Regions from separate parts of the Marinobacter qingdaonensis genome, predicted to be linked through region 1. Evidence: predicted binding sites of a transcription regulator. Region 1 holds the regulator's gene; the other holds the start of a gene.

Evidence for each region. The regulator FliA, encoded in region 1, starts transcription of late flagellar genes. The targets are predictions, from matches to a motif close to CTAAAGTTTNNNNNNNNNNNGCCGNTAA.
Region 2: the regulator FliA is predicted to act here: its motif matches at 1,518-1,545, upstream of U5822_RS04415 (methyl-accepting chemotaxis protein).

What each region holds. Positions count from the first base shown of each region.
Region 1 is NZ_JAYDCJ010000003.1:2,075,918-2,079,295, reverse strand. It holds gene U5822_RS12760 (chemotaxis protein CheA) at 1-183, opposite strand, end outside; gene U5822_RS12755 (protein phosphatase CheZ) at 201-986, opposite strand; gene cheY (chemotaxis response regulator CheY) at 1,007-1,390, opposite strand; gene U5822_RS12745 (RNA polymerase sigma factor FliA) at 1,553-2,296, opposite strand; gene U5822_RS12740 (MinD/ParA family protein) at 2,327-3,139, opposite strand; gene flhF (flagellar biosynthesis GTPase FlhF) at 3,244-3,378, opposite strand, start outside.
Region 2 is NZ_JAYDCJ010000003.1:248,516-251,893, reverse strand. It holds gene U5822_RS04425 (thiol-disulfide oxidoreductase DCC family protein) at 1-148, opposite strand, end outside; gene U5822_RS04420 (CHAD domain-containing protein) at 132-1,484, opposite strand; gene U5822_RS04415 (methyl-accepting chemotaxis protein) at 1,714-3,378, shown strand, end outside.

The DNA.
Region 1 (3,378 bases):
TTCCAGCTGCAGGAAGCCGGCGCCCCCCTTGACCGTATGGAAACCCCGGAAGATGGCGTTGAGCAGATCGCTGTCGTCCGGATTTTGCTCAAGATCTACCAGCTGTTCGGACAGCTTTTCGAGAATCTCGCCTGCTTCGACCACGAAGTCCTGCAGAATCTCTTCATCAGCATCAAACGCCATGCGTCATCCTCATTTATTCAGAAACCGAGACTGGACAACAGGTCGTCGACATCGTCCTGTCCCGAGACTACATCTTCACGTTCGTTGGCCTTGATCTGTGGCCCGACGCCCTGCTCGGCCGATACCTCGGACTCTTCGATCTGGTGCACCGTGCCGGTGAGCTGGTCGACATGACTGGCCATCACCACGAGGCTGAGCATCTGCTCCTCCACCTCTTTCACCAGGGCCGTGACCTTCTGGATCACCTGGCCGGTGAGGTCCTGGAAATCCTGGGCCAACAAGATCTCGGACAGGTTGTTGTACATGGTGCCCGCATCGGTCGACAGGGACTCGAAGAAGCGATCGATGCGACCGTACAGTTCGCGGAACTCGGCCGGCTGCATTTCGCGTCGGCGCAGCCGGTGCCACTCGTCCCGCAGGGCGGTTGCCTCGTCCCGGACCTCGTGCGCCACCGGCATGGTCTCTTCCACCAGATCCATGGTGCGGTTGGCGGCCTGGCTGGTCATCTGCACCACGTACTCCAGACGATCCGAGGCGTCGCTCATTTTCGACAGGGCTTCCTGCTGTTCGGCGCTGCGCGGGTCAATCTGGAAGTTGCGAATGGCTTCGTGGAGGCTCCGGGTCAGACGCCCCACTTCGCGGTAGAGACTCTGGTCCCTGACCTCACTCAGTTCGTTGATCACGGTCATGGCCTGGGCAAAGTCCCCGGCCTGGACACTATCGGCCAGCTCCGCACTCTGACGCTGGAGCTTTTCCGTCACCTCCGGATCGAGGCTTCGATGGTTCTTGCTGGTATCGCTCATGAGAGCCATCCGACCTCTGGTTACTGGATGCGTTCGAAGATTTTCTCGATCTTTTCCTTGAGCACGGCGGCGGTGAACGGCTTGACCACGTAGCCGTTGACGCCGGCCTGGGCGGCCGCCACGATCTGGTCACGCTTGGCTTCCGCGGTCACCATCAGAACCGGCAGGGTCTTCAGGCTCTCGTCGGCACGCACGGCCTTGAGCAGGTCGAACCCGGACATCCCCGGCATGTTCCAGTCGGTGACCAGAAAATCGTACTTGCCGCTCTTCAGCATCGGCAGTGCGGTGTTGCCGTCATCCGCCTCATCGGTGTTGCTGAAACCCAGATCACGCAGCAGGTTCTTGATGATCCGTCGCATCGTGGAAAAGTCGTCCACGATGAGGATTTTCATGTTCTTGTCCAATGGGACCTCCAGTTAGTAACACCCGGAATTCGTTTGACCTTTAAGCACAACATCTAGCAGGCCGCGGTTTTGACCACTTATTGTCTGTTCTTTGCTGTCCATGTAAAGCATCGGTTACCAAAAACTACAGAGCTCCATGAACGGGACACACGGGCGGCAAACCTAGTCGTCGGTGTCCTGGCGCCAGCCGGCCAGTCGCCCCCGCAACCGTAATGCCGCCTGACTGTGAATCTGGCTGACCCTGCTTTCACTCACCCCAAGCACCGCCCCGATTTCTTTCAGGTTCAGTTCTTCCTGGTAGTACAGGCTCAGCACCAGTTTTTCCCGCTCCGGCAGGTCTTCGATCGCCTCGGCCAGATTGCGCCGGAAGGCGTCAGACGCCAGGCCATCGAGCGGATTATCACTGGCCTCTGCCTCTTCTATCGGCAGCTCTCCGGATTCATTAAGCTCATCGAGGCTAAAAAGTCGTCCGCTGTTGGCATCGGACAGGGAGGCGTGGTACTCGGACAGCTCTATGCCCAGCTCCTCGGCCACCTCGTGGTCCTGGGCTTCACGGCCGAGACGATCCTCGACCGCCTTGATGGCCTGGGAGATGCGGCGGGCGTTGCGGTGAACCGACCTGGGCACCCAGTCGCCCTTGCGGATTTCATCGACCATGGCGCCGCGGATGCGGATACCGGCGTAGGTTTCGAAGGTGGCACCCTTGGTGGAGCTGTAGCGTTGGGCCGCCTCGAGCAGACCGATCATGCCGGCCTGCATCAGGTCTTCCAGCTGCACGGAGGCCGGCAGCCGGGCCATCAGATGGAGGGCTATTTTCTTGACCAGCGGGGCGTGCTCCTCAATCAGCTGAGCAGCGCCGGTCGTGCCAGATTGCTGGTAGATTCCCAGATTTTTCGCCAATGTCATGTATCCGGTGTTGTTTTGACTGGATCAGATTCAGACTTCGACGAGCCGCTCCACGAAGAATTCGAGATGCCCGCGAGGCGAGGAAGGCAGCGGCCAGTTGTCCACTTTGTCCGCCAGCGCCTTGATTGCCAGCGATGCCTTGGCCCGGGGGTAGGCATCGAGCACGGCGCGCTGGCGCTGCACGGATTTCTTGACGGCTTCGTCGTAGGGCACCATGCCCACGTACTGCAGGGCCACGTCCAAAAAGCGCTCGGTGACCCGGGCCAGCTTCTCGAACAGGTGCCGCCCCTCCTGCTCGTTGCGCACCTGGTTGGCCAGGATGCGAAAACGGTTGGTGCCGTACTCGCGGTTCATCAGCTTGATCAGGGCGTAGGCGTCGGTGATCGAAGTCGGCTCGTCACAGACCACGAACAGCAACTCCTGGGAGGCGCGCAGGAAGCTGACCACCGATTCCGAGATGCCGGCGGCGGTATCGACGATGAGCACGTCAATCTGGTCGCCCAGCTCACTGAAGGCGTTGATCAGGCCGGCGTGTTCCATGGCGCTCAGATGGGTCATGCGCTGGGTACCGGACGACGCCGGCACAATCTTGATGCCACCCGGGCCGTCGACCAGAACGTCTTTCAGGTCGCACTCGCCCGAGAGCACATCGGAAATGTTGCGGTTGGCGGTTATGCCGAGCAGAACATCGATGTTGGCCAGCCCAAGGTCGGCGTCCAGGATCACCACGCGCCGACCTTTCTGCGCCAGGGCGATGCCCAGGTTGACCGACACGTTACTTTTGCCGACCCCACCTTTACCGCCGGAAACCGCAATCACCTGTACCGGATTTGCTCTGCTCATGTTAATTCGTGTCTCTCGCCAATTGTTCCGAGGGCTCGTCTTATTATTAACGGCGCCGGTTGTGCACGCCGGATACTCCATCATCCGGTACGGGTGTGTCCAGCTCAGGCCCCCTCGGCAACCGATTGCTGTTGCTGCAGGCTCTTCAGGCGCTCAACCGCCAACCGTACCAGGGGAACTGCGTCTGCGTGATGCAGGTCCTCGGGGATTTTCTGACCGTCCGTGTAGTAGGCCACCGG
Region 2 (3,378 bases), 1.8 Mb from region 1:
GGTTGGGCAGGGTCTCGCTGTCTTGGGCCTGCTCGTGCACGTCCGCAAACAGCAACCGACCACGCTGCAGGCGCCGTAGCGTCCTGATCTCGCGGGTGCACAGCGGGCATTGGCCGTCGTAAAACAGGGTGTCATAGCGTGGGTCCATCAAGTCCTCGCAAAGCCAGGGTCTGTCGACGGGCGTCCGCTTTTTGCCATTCCAGCTCCCGTCTCAGGTTGGCAACGGCGGCGGGCAGCGTGTCCGGTGCGTCCCGTTCGAACTGCCGCATCAACTCAACCTGAGCGTGCAGGTCCTGGAAGCGGCCAAACAGCTGCTGGCGCTGCTTGACCTCCTTCAGGGTTGGTTTCCAGCCGGCCCGGTCCAGTTCCATCAGGTAGCGGATGCGTTTGAGCAGCTTGCGCAGCCGATGTACGTCCCCGTCCGGTGAGTCGAACAGCAGTTCCGCGGTACGCCGATTGTATTCCCTGATACGTTGCGCAACGGCGGTTCGGATGTCCCCCGGTTGCAGGCCGGCGGTTAACCGGCGGAATTGACGGGACTCGACCAGAGCCTGCCAGTCGGTCAGGTCTCGGCGATGGCGATTGCTGTCCAGGCGTTGCACCAGGGCGGCCTGTTGCTCGTCGGCCTGGCGCTCAAAATAGGTGTGCAGGGCGGTCACCACGTCGTCGTTGTCGGCGCCGAGGCCCGGCAGCTGGCCAAGCCAGACGTGCAGGTCCCTCAGTGTGCTGGTGGCCCTGGCTGCCCGTTTCAAGCCCTTAATCGCAGGCAGCAGGTGCTTGTCGCCGGTGACCGCCTGGACCGCCTCGGCAATGGCGCGGCTGCGGCGCAGGGCAATCCGGTACTGGTGCAGGAATTCCTCGTCCAGGCCCAGGCGGACTCCGGGCTCCAGCTGCGCCAGCCACTGCAACTGGTGGCTGAGGGCGGCGGGGATGTCCCGGTCCGGTCGGCTGCCGTCGGTATCGGCCCGCTTGCGGCGTTTGCGGGCAAACTCGGTGTAGCTGAAGTCGTTGGGGGTTTGCAGCGACTCCAGGCGGGCCTTGCCCTTGGCCAGTTGGTGCCAGTGCGCAATGGGCAGGCGCAGGTGCAGGAAGCTGGCGGTGGGCAGTTGCTGGGGCGGGTGCTTGAGCAGCCACTGCGCCAGTTCCAGCAGGGCCGGGTTGTGGCCGACGATGGCCAGGGTCTCGGCGCCGTCACAGCGTTTCAGCCAGTCCGCCAGCCGGCGACGGTCGAAGGTGTACAGCGCCGGGTCGGTCTGCGCCGCCGTCTCGGGCAAGCCGGCGGGGCGTATGCCCGCAAGGGTCTGCTGGGCCCGGGCGGCGGGGCTGGCGCACACTTTGCCCGCGAAGGCGCCGGCACGCGCCAGGGCGCGGCCCAAGGGGACCAGTTGCCGTTGGCCCCGGGCGTTCAACGGCCGTTCCCGGTCGTGCAGGGTGTCATCGGCCCAGCTGGATTTGGCGTGTCGAATCAGGAACAGGTGCTTCATCACGTCTCCGTACCGGGAGGTGTCGTCTCCATCCTCAAGATCTGCCCGGTTCGGCCGATACCCCAGTCAATGACGTCGGCCGCCGACACCGGTTACCCCATTCCCAGTGTACCGGTGTCCGGTGGCGAGTCTATCGGGACTGACGGAAACCTGTTTTAACAATATGGAACAGTCCCGAACGCCTCTCTGTGCATAATCACAAGAAAACAAGATGTTGAGGATGACCCTGATGAGCTTTGTCAACAACCTGCGGATTCGCACCCGATTACTGGCAGCGGTACTGGTGCCGGTACTGCTTACGGCGGCCACCATTGCCTGGATTACCGCCAGTCAGATCCAGGCCAATGGTGAGGCGGAACTGAAGCGCCTGGAGGCCAACCTGCTGGAGGCTCGCAAAACCGGGCTGAAGAATCTGGTGGATGCGGCCCGCGCGGTGGTGTTGGAAGCCAAGAACGATCCCGACCTGTCGGAAGCGGAGGCCAAGGCCGAGGCCGCGGCTCGTCTGCGGACCATCCGTTTCGACAAGACCAATTACGTGTTCGCCTACACCCGCGACGTGGTCAACCTGGCCTACGCGCCGGACCCGTCCAAGGAGGGGCCGACCAACAACCCGACCCTGAAGAAACTGGTGGGTGCCCTGTTTGATGCTGCAGAGTCGGGCGGCTTCTACAGCTACGAATGGATGAACCCGGGCTCGGGCAACGAAGAGCCCAAGGTGTCTTACTCCACCATCATCCCGGGCTGGGACTGGATGATCGGTGCCGGTGTCTACGTCACCAACATTGATCGGGAAGTCGCCGCGGCCCGGGCCGAGATTGAGCAGAACCGGTCCGCCACCCTGGGCTTCATCCTGCTGGTGACCGCCGTGGTGGTGGCCATTTCCGTGGTGATCGGCCTGGTGGTCGGGCGTACGGTCACTAAGCCGCTGAAGACCGTTACCGACATGATGCAGGAAATTGCCGACGGTGAGGGCGACCTGCGCCAGCGTCTGCCGGATGAGGGCTCCAACGAACTGGCGGAGCTCGGACGCCGGTTCAATGCCTTTGTCACCAAGATCCAGGACACCATCCGGGAGGTGGGTGCCACCACCGACCAAGTGGCCTCGGCCGCCGAAGAGTTGAGTCGGGTGGCCAACGAAACCCGCGCTTCTGTGCAGGAGCAGGGCTCGGAGACCGACCAGATCGCCTCCGCCATCAACGAAATGGCGGCCACCATCCAGCAGATCTCCGGCAACGCCAACGAGGTCGAGAGTGCCGCCTCCGACGCCGACCGGGTCGCCCGCGACGGCGGGGAGACCATCTCCAGCGCCCAGGGCGCGGTCAATGAGCTGTCCGGCGAGATCGAGGAGAGCGCCCGTACCATCAATGCCCTGGCGGAGAAGTCGGACGACATTCAGCAGGTGCTGGACGTGATTCACGCGGTCACCGAGCAGACCAACCTGTTGGCTCTGAACGCCGCCATCGAGGCCGCCCGCGCCGGCGAACACGGCCGTGGTTTCTCGGTGGTGGCCGACGAGGTGCGCCAGCTGGCCCGGCGCAGCGCCGAGTCTGCCGACCAGATCCGAGAAATGATCGGTGGCTTCGTCGCCGAATCCCGCTCGGCGGTGGAGCGCATGACCAAGTCCCGCGACCGGTCGGCGGAGACCGTGGAACGGATCAATCACGCCTCCGGCGCGTTGGCGACCATTGAGAAGTCGGTCAGCCAGATCCACGACCAGGTGACCCAGATTGCCACCGCGGCCGAGCAGCAGAGCCAGGTGGCTGAGGAAATCAACCAGAACGTGGTGCGCATTGTCGATGCCGCCCAGCGCAGCGACACCGGCGTGACCCAGACCAACGAAGCCAGCCAGGAACTGGCGCGCCTGGGCGAGAGCCTGCGCGGCCTGGTCAGTCAG